One region of the Curtobacterium herbarum genome, then DNA from elsewhere that is predicted to be linked to it. Evidence: predicted binding sites of a transcription regulator. Region 1 holds the regulator's gene; the other holds the start of a gene.
What was found. The regulator HspR, encoded in region 1, represses chaperone genes until heat shock. The targets are predictions, from matches to a motif close to AAGTTGAGTCNNNNNGACTCAACTT.

Region 1 (4,405 bases):
CGCGTCGGTGCTCACCGTGGTGCCCTCGTGGAAGGGCGGGTTGCAGAGCGCGAGCTGGGCGCTGCCGGAGTCGATCTCGTCGCCGGCGTCACTGCGGAGGACCCGGACCCGGTCGGCGACGCCGTTCGCCTCGGCGGTCGCGGTGGTCGAGTCGACCGCCGTCGAGGTGACGTCGGTCGCGATCACCCGGATCGCCGGTCGTCGACGTGCGAGCTCGACCGCGATGACGCCGTTGCCGCTGCCGAGGTCCACGGCGGTCCGGGCCGACGGCACCGCGTCGTCCATCGCCTCGAGCAGCACCCGCGTGCCGAGGTCGAGCGAGGCGCCGGCGAACACCCCGCCGTGCGCGACGATCGTCATGCCGAGTTCGTCGAGGTGTACCCGTCGGGGCCACGGGGCGGTGACGGCGGCGCGGGCGGCGGCTGCGGCGAGGGGGTCCTGCGCCACGAGCAGTCGGCTCTTGCCCCGGCCGCGGGACGCCGTGACGTCACCGAAGTACCGGCGCAGGACGTCGTTCTGGGACAGCGTCATGTGCTTGTTCACGCCACCGCAGAGCAGCACCACGTCGGGGGCGGCCCAGCGTGCGACGGCCCGCGCGATCTCGTCGAGCCGGTCGTTCGACTTCGGCAGGCGGAGCAGGACGAGCCGGACGTTCCGGAAGGCGTCCTCGAGGCTCCGGGGATGCGTGAACCCGCGGCGTCCGAACGTGCCGGCGGCAGCACCGAGTGCCCGTTCGCTCGTCAGGGAGTCCTGCACGACGCGGATGCCGTCGGCTCCGTGCAGGGACAGCAGCCCGAGGGTCAGCACCCCGTACCGGTCGTCGACGACGGCGACCTCGCCGGGCTGCCGGAGTGCGTCGCCGTGGACGTGCGGCGCCTCGTCGAGCAGGAACCGGTCGGTGCCGTCGATGGTCATCAGGTCGGGCCCACGGTCGGCAGGGGAGCGGCGGAAGTGGTCCGCGAAGTCGAATGACGGCACCTGCTGAGGGTAGCCGGGCAGGGCCGGTGCGCAGGCGCACTGCCGGGTCCGGTGGTATGTCACACGCGACACAGACCGTTCTGCACCCTACGCTCGGAGATCCCGGACGGTCCGGGCCCGACTGAGCAGCGAGAGGGCCGATGTTCCCGCCACGACACGACACCAGGCCGCTGCTGCGCGACATCGCACGTGACCGCCTCCGCACCGAGATCATGGGCGGATCGCTCGAGCCCGGGGAGCGCCTCGACGACCAGGAGCTCGCCACGCGTCTCGGGTGTTCGCGCACGCCGGTCCGCGAGGCCTTGGCAGACCTGGCGCACCTCGGGCTGGTCGAGCTCCGACCGAACCGCTACACGCGGGTGGCGGTGCCGGCGCAGGAGGACGTCGTCCCGGCCCTGCAGGCCCTCGGGCTGCTGTTCGGCGGTGTCGTCCGCATCACGGTGCCACGGCTCGGTGAGCGGAGTCGCAGTGCGGTCTTCCGGCGGCTCGGCGTGCTGCTCGACTGTCTCGAGGCGCCGTCGTGGCAGCCCGCTGCGGACGCCGCGACGCCGATCTACCGCACCTTCATCGACGAGTGTCGGAACCCCATGGTGACGGCGGCGCTCCGCGGCTCGCTCGACGGGCTGGTGTTCCGGCTCCGGCACCGTGACCTGCAGTCGGCCCTGCCGTGGCCGGACATCCGGAACAGCCTCATCGCCCTGCGCGTGGCGGTCGATGTCCGCGACGGCCGACTGGCCGAGCGGGCGACCTGGTCAGCGCACCTGCTGCCGGACCCGGCAGGTCCTGATCCGGACCGGGACGACGACGCCGGGTGCGGGCGTGTGTGAGGCGTGCCTCCAGGGCGTCGTCGTCCGGCTGCGACGACAGGTGCGGTGCGGTCGCGTCGCGGGTGCAGCGTCCGGCCCGGCCGAGGGCGTGCGTCCGGTGCCGCCGTGCAGCTCGGTCAGCGGCGACTTCGACGCGCTCTTCGACGACGACACGGCCCCCTGAGCCGCGATGCGGTCAGCGGGAACGGTCAGCGCTGCGGGCGGTAGAGCACCACGGCGTTGTTGCGCTGCGGTCGGGCACCGGCGCGGAGGGAGACGGCGGCGCCGGTCGCGGTCGCCGCGAACACCCGGGCGCCCGGCCGGCTGATGAGCTGGTCGGCGAGGGCGCGTTCGAGGTCGCGGACACGTGCCCGCAGCAGTGAGTTCTCGTTCTCGAGCTCGAGCACCCGGCGGATGCCCTCCAGGGACACCCCCTCCGAGCCGAGCCGGGCGATCTCCCGGAGCTGGGTGATGTCCCGCATCGAGTACCGGCGGGATCCACCGCGGGTCCGGCCGGGGACGACCAGCCCGAGGCGGTCGTACTGCCGGAGCGTCTGCGGGTGCATCTCCGCGAGCTCCGCGGCGACCGCGATCGCGAAGACGGGCGAGTGCTCGTCCAGATCGGCCATCGAGCGCTCCTTCCGTCGGGTCTCGCAGGTGTCGGTGTGGGGGGCCGGCCGGGAGGCTCGGTGCCGGTTCCTGACGGAGCCGCACCGTGCCTCCCGGCCGGGAGGGACGCGACGCTAGCCGCGTGCCTTGGCGAGGATGTCCTCGCGGGGGTCCTCGTCGGGCAGGGCGGCCGCGAGGGCGTCGAGCGCCTCGCGTGCCTTGTCCGACAGGTGGGACGGGACCGCGACCTGGACGGTGGCGAGCAGGTCGCCGGTGCCGTTCTTGGTCGTGACCCCGCGGCCCTTGACGCGCAGGACGCGCCCGGACGGTGTGCCCGGGGCGACGCGCAGCTTGACGGTCGGACCGCCGAGCGTCGGGACCTCGATCGTCGCGCCGAGTGCCGCCTCGACGAACGTCACGGGGACGTCGATCCGCAGGTTCAGCCCGTCGCGCTCGAACACCGGGTGCTTCCGGACGGTGACGGCGACCACGAGGTCACCGGCTTCACCGCCGTCGGGGCTCGGCTCGCCGCGCCCACGCAGCCGGATCTTCTGGCCGTCGGCGACGCCCGCGGGGATGCGGACGTTCACCTGCCGGCCGTTCCCCTGCGCGAGCTTGACGGTGTCGCCGGCGATCGCGGTGGCGAAGTCCAGGGTCGTCGTCGCGGTGACGTCGCGCCCCTTCGTCGGACCACCGAAGCCGCGGAAGCCGCCGGTGTTCTGGCCGAAGCCGCCGCCGCCGAACATGCCGCCGAGGATGTCCTCGAAGCCGCCGGCACCGCCGCCGCCCTGACCGAAGCGGACGCGCTGTCCGCCGCCGCCCTGGCCGCCGCCGAACATGCCGCCGAAGACGTCCTCGAAGCCGCCCTGGCCACCCGGACCACCCGCGGTGAAGCGGGCGCCGGAGCCCATGGCGCGGACCTGGTCGTACTCGGCACGCTGCTCCTTGTCGGAGAGCACGGAGTACGCCTCGCTGAGTTCCTTGAACTTCGCCTCGGCGGCTGCGTCACCCGGGTTGGAGTCCGGGTGGTACTGCCGCGCGAGCTTCCGGTAGGTCTTCTTGAGCTCAGCTTCGGATGCGTCCTTCGACACCCCGAGCACGGCGTAGAAGTCCTTGTCGAACCAGTCCTGACTGGCCACGGCTCACCTCCCTTCTTCCGTCGCCGGCGCTCAGGCCGGGACCGCCACCGCGACCTTGGCGGCACGGATGACGCGGTCGCCGAGCTTGTAGCCCGGCTCCACGACGTCCGCCACGGTCTGGCTGGTGGCGCCCGGCGTGGGCAGCTGGACGATGGCCTCGTGCACGTTCGGGTCGAAGGACTCGCCCTTCTCGCCGATCTGCACGAGCTTGAACCGGTCGAACCCGCCGCGGATCTTCTGCGCGATCACGTGCATCGGACCGTCCGTCAGGTCACCGTGTGCCTCGGCACGGTTCAGGTCGTCGAGGGCGGGGAGCAGTGCCCGGACGACCTCGGCGATGACGACCTCGCGGTTGGCGTCCCGGTCACGCTCGACGCGCTTCCGGAAGTTCACCAGTTCGGCCTGCGCACGGAGCATGTCCGTCCGCATCTCCGCGACCAGGTCGCGGTCGGACGGCGAGAGCCGGTCCTCGGCGATGCCGGAGGCGGCATCGGCGAGGAGGGCTTCGTCCTCCGGGCTGAGGTCGTCGGCGGGGCCGCCGGCGGGGGGAGCGTCGACCGGGACCTCGACGTCGGGACCCTCGGCCTCGATCAGGTCCTCGGGCTCGGTCGCGTTGGTGGCGTCGCCCTCGACCTGCGGGTCCTGGGCGTCGTCGACGTTGCCGGTGTCGTTGTTCGGGTCAGCCATCGGTTACTTCTTGTCCTTGTCGTCCTCGTCGTCCACGACCTCGGCGTCGACGATGTCCTCGTCGTCACCGGCGGGCTGGCCGTCGGCGCCGGCGTCCGGACCGGCTGCGCCAGCGGACTGGTCCTGGGCGTAGATGGCCTGGCCGAGCTTTCCCTGCGACTCGTTCAGCTTGTCGAAGGCGGTCTT
Region 2 (4,405 bases), 520 kb from region 1:
GACCGCCTGGTGCGTCGCTTCTACGAGGGTGTGCAGCAGGACGAGGTGATCTGGCCGATGTACCCGGCCGAAGACCTCGAGGGCGCGATCTGGCGCCTCTCGCAGTTCCTCCAGCAGTACTGGGGCGGGCCGTCGACGTACAGCGAGCACCGCGGGCACCCCCGGCTGCGGATGCGGCACAACCCCTTCCGGATCACGCCCGAGGCGCGCGAGCACTGGCTCCAGCACATGCACGACGCGGTCGAGTCGCTCGACCTCGCCCCGCTCGACGAGGCCGAGCTGTGGGGCTACCTCGACCGTGCGGCCCACGCGATGACGAACTCGTTCGACTGAGGTCGGCGTCGGTCGGTGTGGTCTGGCCACAGACGACGGACGGGAGGCCCGTGGCGGGTCCGCCACGGGCCTCCCGTCCGTCGTCTGGTCGCGCGCCACGCTGTGGATGCATCGTGCTCTCGCGTGCCGTGCCGTGCCGTGCTCGCGCGTCCGCGTCGAGCGGCGCGTCCGCGACGAGCGGCGCGTCCGCGACGGGCGGCGCGTCCGCGTGGGGCGGCGCGTCCGCGTCGGCTGGCGCGTCCGCGTCAGTCGGCGCGGTAGCCGCTCCGGAGTTCCTCGACCAGGGTCGGGCGCGACGGCTGCCACCCGAGGCCGCGAGCGTGCGCACCGGTCGCCGCCTGGTCGAGCAGCAGGGCGTCGGCGAAGTCCGTGCCGAGGCGCTGGCGTGATTCGTCGACGGACTCGGCGACCACGGCGGCGCGGGCATCGGCCTGCCCCTCGACACCGGGCTGCCCCTCGACACCGGCCTGGGCGAGGTCGCGGACCGTCGGGTTGTGGCCGGACGCTGCGACCAGGTACCCGTCCTGGTCACCGCGCTCGACCGCGAGGACGTAGAGCTCGGCCAGGTCGTCCACGTGCACGGTCGTCCAGCGCTGCGTGCCGTCACCGACCAGACGGACCGGTGCATCACCGTCGGGGACGAACATCGTCGGGATGCCCGCGCCGTGTCCGTGGACGATGCCGGGCGCGACGACGGTGGTGCGGACGGTGCTCGCGCGGACGTGAGCCTCGTTGGCCGTCCGCCACGCCGTGAGTGCCGGCGGTGCGATCGGTGTGTCCTCGGTGATGTCGCCGGACGCGCCGAAGGTGAAGATCCCCCCGGTGTGGACGAACGGCTTCTCGGTCCCGTCGAGCGTCTCGAGGACCGTCGCGGTGAAACCAGGGTCGACGTCCTCGGCCGAGGCGGTGTGGACGACGGCGTCGGCCTCCCGCGCGAGCCGGGCGACGAGCTCCTGGTCGGCCAGGTCGCCGACGACCGCGGTGGCGCCGGCCTCACGGGCACGGGCCGCCTTCTCGCCCGATCGGAGGACGGCGGTGACGGTGTGGCCACGGGCGATGAGTGCGCGGAGGACGGCCGAGCCGATGTACCCGGACGCACCGGTGAGGAAGACGTGCATGACCCCGAGCGAACCACGCGTGCCTGCTGGCGGGCTGGTGGACCCGGCGCCGGGCTCGGTCGACGAGCTCCGGTCGACGGTCGGGGCTAGGAGCCCAGGGTCCAGGCTCGACGCTTGACGAGCACGTGCCCCCGCGAGGTCGTCAGTCGACTCCACGGACCGGTCTCGAACAGCCGGACCGGTTCGGTGCCCAGGAAGCCGAGGCTCTCGGCAGCGAAGCCCGCGCCGGCGGGCAGGTGCTCGACGCCAGCGATCGGTCGACCCCACACCTCCGAGCGGACGCGTCGGACGATGGACTCCCCCGAGCTCGCCGGCACCGCGGCCGCGACCTCGTCGATGCCCTGCCGCGCTGCACGGTGCAGGAGCTCGGCGGAGACGTCCGACAACGGTGCCCATCCCCCGCGAGGCGGTGAGATCGCGGCCCAGGTGACGGTGTGGACCTCGAGGGGCAGCTCGACCTCGATCGGCGTGGCCCGTGTCGGGTCGGCGCTGTCGACGTCCGCGGCGTCCTGCGCCTCGGCGAGCAGACGCAGCCGTTCCTGGAACGAGCGCAGCGGTACGACGACGTCGATGTGCTCCGGCTGGGTCAGTGCGAACGTCCGGAGCCCGAGCACGGTCGGCAGCTCGTCGAGCAGTCCGAGCGGGTAGAGGATCGCGGTGTAGACCGCCAGGACGCCGGAGTCGGCGATCAGGCGGACCGACCCGTCCTCGATCCGAGCGGCCCGCCCGAGGTAGGTGCGGAGGTCGCCGAGCGAAGCGGCGTCGGGAAGGGTGAACGAGCTGCTCATGTCGCCATCGATCCTAGCCGCGACCGTTCGCAGGCTCGCTGGCTGCGCTCTCGGCGTCCTCTGAGCAGTCTTTTGGCACTCTCCGGGTTCGAGTGCTAAAACAGGTCGCAGTTGAGTCACGGCGACTCAACTGCGAACCACTCAGAGAAGGAGTTGATGTCAGATGGCCATGAACTTCGATCCGTTCCGCGAGTTCGACCGTCTCGCCGGGTCCCTCCTCGCCGGAGCCGGCACCGGCCCCCGCTCGATGCCGATGGACCTGTACCGCGCGGGCGACCACTACGTGATGGACGTCGACCTGCCCGGTGTCGACCCGGGTTCGGTCGACATCGACGTCGACGGCTCCGTGCTCACGATCCGGGCAGAGCGGACGCTCGGCGCCCCCGAGGGTGCGCAGTGGCTCACCCGCGAACGGCAGCCGGGCTCGTTCGTCCGACAGCTGACACTCGGCGACGGCCTGGACGTCGAGCGCATCGCCGCCCACTACGACAACGGCGTGCTGAGCGTCACGATCCCGGTGCAGGAGTCCTCGAAGCCGCGCAAGATCGCCATCAGCACGGGCGGTGGCGCCGAGACACTCGCGGTCGAGCAGGCTGCCGCCAGCAGCTGACCCGCTGGCGGTCGGACCGACCGCAGCGCGAGACAGACCCTTACCGTTCCCCCGACCGACGGGTCGGCCCGATCCCGGGCCGGCCCGTCGGTCTGTTCCTTGCTCCGCCCAGCCACCTGGCTGCCTACCTTCCTGCCTTCCTGCCTGTCGCACCCCGCCTGCCTGCTCATGCCGCACCTGCTCAACGCCCTGCTGTCCGTCCTCGTCGTCGCCGGCCTGCTCGCCGGTCCGAGCCTCCGACCCGGTCTCGGTCTGCTGCTCGGCCTCACCGGTTCGACGATCGCCAACCACGTCGTCTGGCTCGCGTCACCCGATGTCTGGTCGCACGTCGTCGTCCCCTGGCTCGCGAGCGTCGGCGGAGCGCTCGTCGCCGTGTCCGTCTGGAGCCTGCTCCGGAACTCGCCGAGCCTCGCCGAGCTCGTCGGAGCCGACGTCACGGGACCGCCCGACCCCCTCGACGACGAGGACGGGCCAGCGGTCGACCTCATCGACCCCGCGAGCGGAATCCCTGCCCGGCACCCACGCCCGGCACGATCGTGAGCCGTGCCCGCACTCGCTCGCTCGCCGCGCGTTCGTACACTGGGCTGGTGAACCGCGAACCCGACTTCCTCTCCACCCTGCAGCTCGAGGACACCGGAGCGAGCACCCGGGAGACCATCCTCACCGGAGCGAGCCACTGGTCCCCCGGCGGCCGTGTGTTCGGCGGGCAGGTCCTCGCGCAGTGCATCGTCGCCGCGCAGACCACCATCGAGGGACGCGCCATCCACTCGGTCCACGGCTACTTCCTGCGGCCCGGGGCCATCGACGTGCCGATCACGTTCGGCGTCGAGCGGATCCACGACGGCCGGTCCTTCGCGACGCGTCGGGCGCAGGCGTACCAGAACGGCGTCCCGATCTTCTCGATGATCGCGTCCTTCCAGACGCCCGACGTCGGTGCCGAACACCAGGACCCGTTCCCCGCGGACGTGCCGGACCCGGAGTCACTGCCGTCGGCTGCGTCCGTGCTCGCGTCCATCGACCACCCGACGGCGCAGGCCTGGGCGGAACGGTCGATCGACATGCGGCACGTCGAGGGCTCGGTCTACGTCGACGTGCAGGGCGCGCGGGTCGCACACCAGGCGGTGTGGTTCCGCGTCGAACGTGACCTGCCGGACGACCCGGCCCTGCACCGCGCGGTCCTCGCGTACGCGAGCGACCTGTCGCTCCTCGAGCCGATCATGCGTCGGCACGGGATGGCCTGGGGCACCCCCGGAGTCAAGCTCGCGAGTCTCGACCACGCGATGTGGTGGCACCGCGACGGTCGAGCCGACGAGTGGGTGCTGTACGCGCAGGAGTCCCCCAGCGCACAGGGCGGCCGTGGGCTCGCCTTCGGCCGGATGTTCTCGCGGGACGGGCGCCTGCTCGCGACCGTCGCGCAGGAGGGCATGATGCGGGTCCCGTCAGCAGATTGACGACCTACGGCGCAGCGACAGGCCGACCTCGGCTCAGGGGCGGGAGAACGTGACTGGAGGCTCGACGTACTGCTCGCACGCCGCACGCTCCTCGTCGGTCAGCCG

Region 2: JOD51_RS11895 (Hsp20/alpha crystallin family protein) is a predicted target of HspR. The motif match lies at 2,348-2,372, and genes of this name have one in related genera.

The regions. Positions count from the first base shown of each region.
Region 1 covers NZ_JAFBBT010000001.1:3,023,857-3,028,261, reverse strand. The annotation lists gene JOD51_RS14400 (class I SAM-dependent methyltransferase) at 1-978, opposite strand, end outside; gene JOD51_RS14395 (GntR family transcriptional regulator) at 1,119-1,805, shown strand; gene JOD51_RS14390 (heat shock protein transcriptional repressor HspR) at 1,994-2,413, opposite strand; gene JOD51_RS17410 (DnaJ C-terminal domain-containing protein) at 2,528-3,532, opposite strand; gene JOD51_RS14380 (nucleotide exchange factor GrpE) at 3,563-4,219, opposite strand; gene dnaK (molecular chaperone DnaK) at 4,223-4,405, opposite strand, start outside.
Region 2 covers NZ_JAFBBT010000001.1:2,499,977-2,504,381, forward strand. The annotation lists gene JOD51_RS11880 (globin) at 1-333, shown strand, start outside; gene JOD51_RS11885 (NAD-dependent epimerase/dehydratase family protein) at 579-1,451, opposite strand; gene JOD51_RS11890 (DUF8185 domain-containing protein) at 1,538-2,239, opposite strand; gene JOD51_RS11895 (Hsp20/alpha crystallin family protein) at 2,403-2,849, shown strand; gene JOD51_RS11900 (hypothetical protein) at 3,018-3,389, shown strand; gene JOD51_RS11905 (acyl-CoA thioesterase) at 3,437-4,300, shown strand; gene JOD51_RS11910 (acyl-CoA thioesterase) at 4,334-4,405, opposite strand, start outside.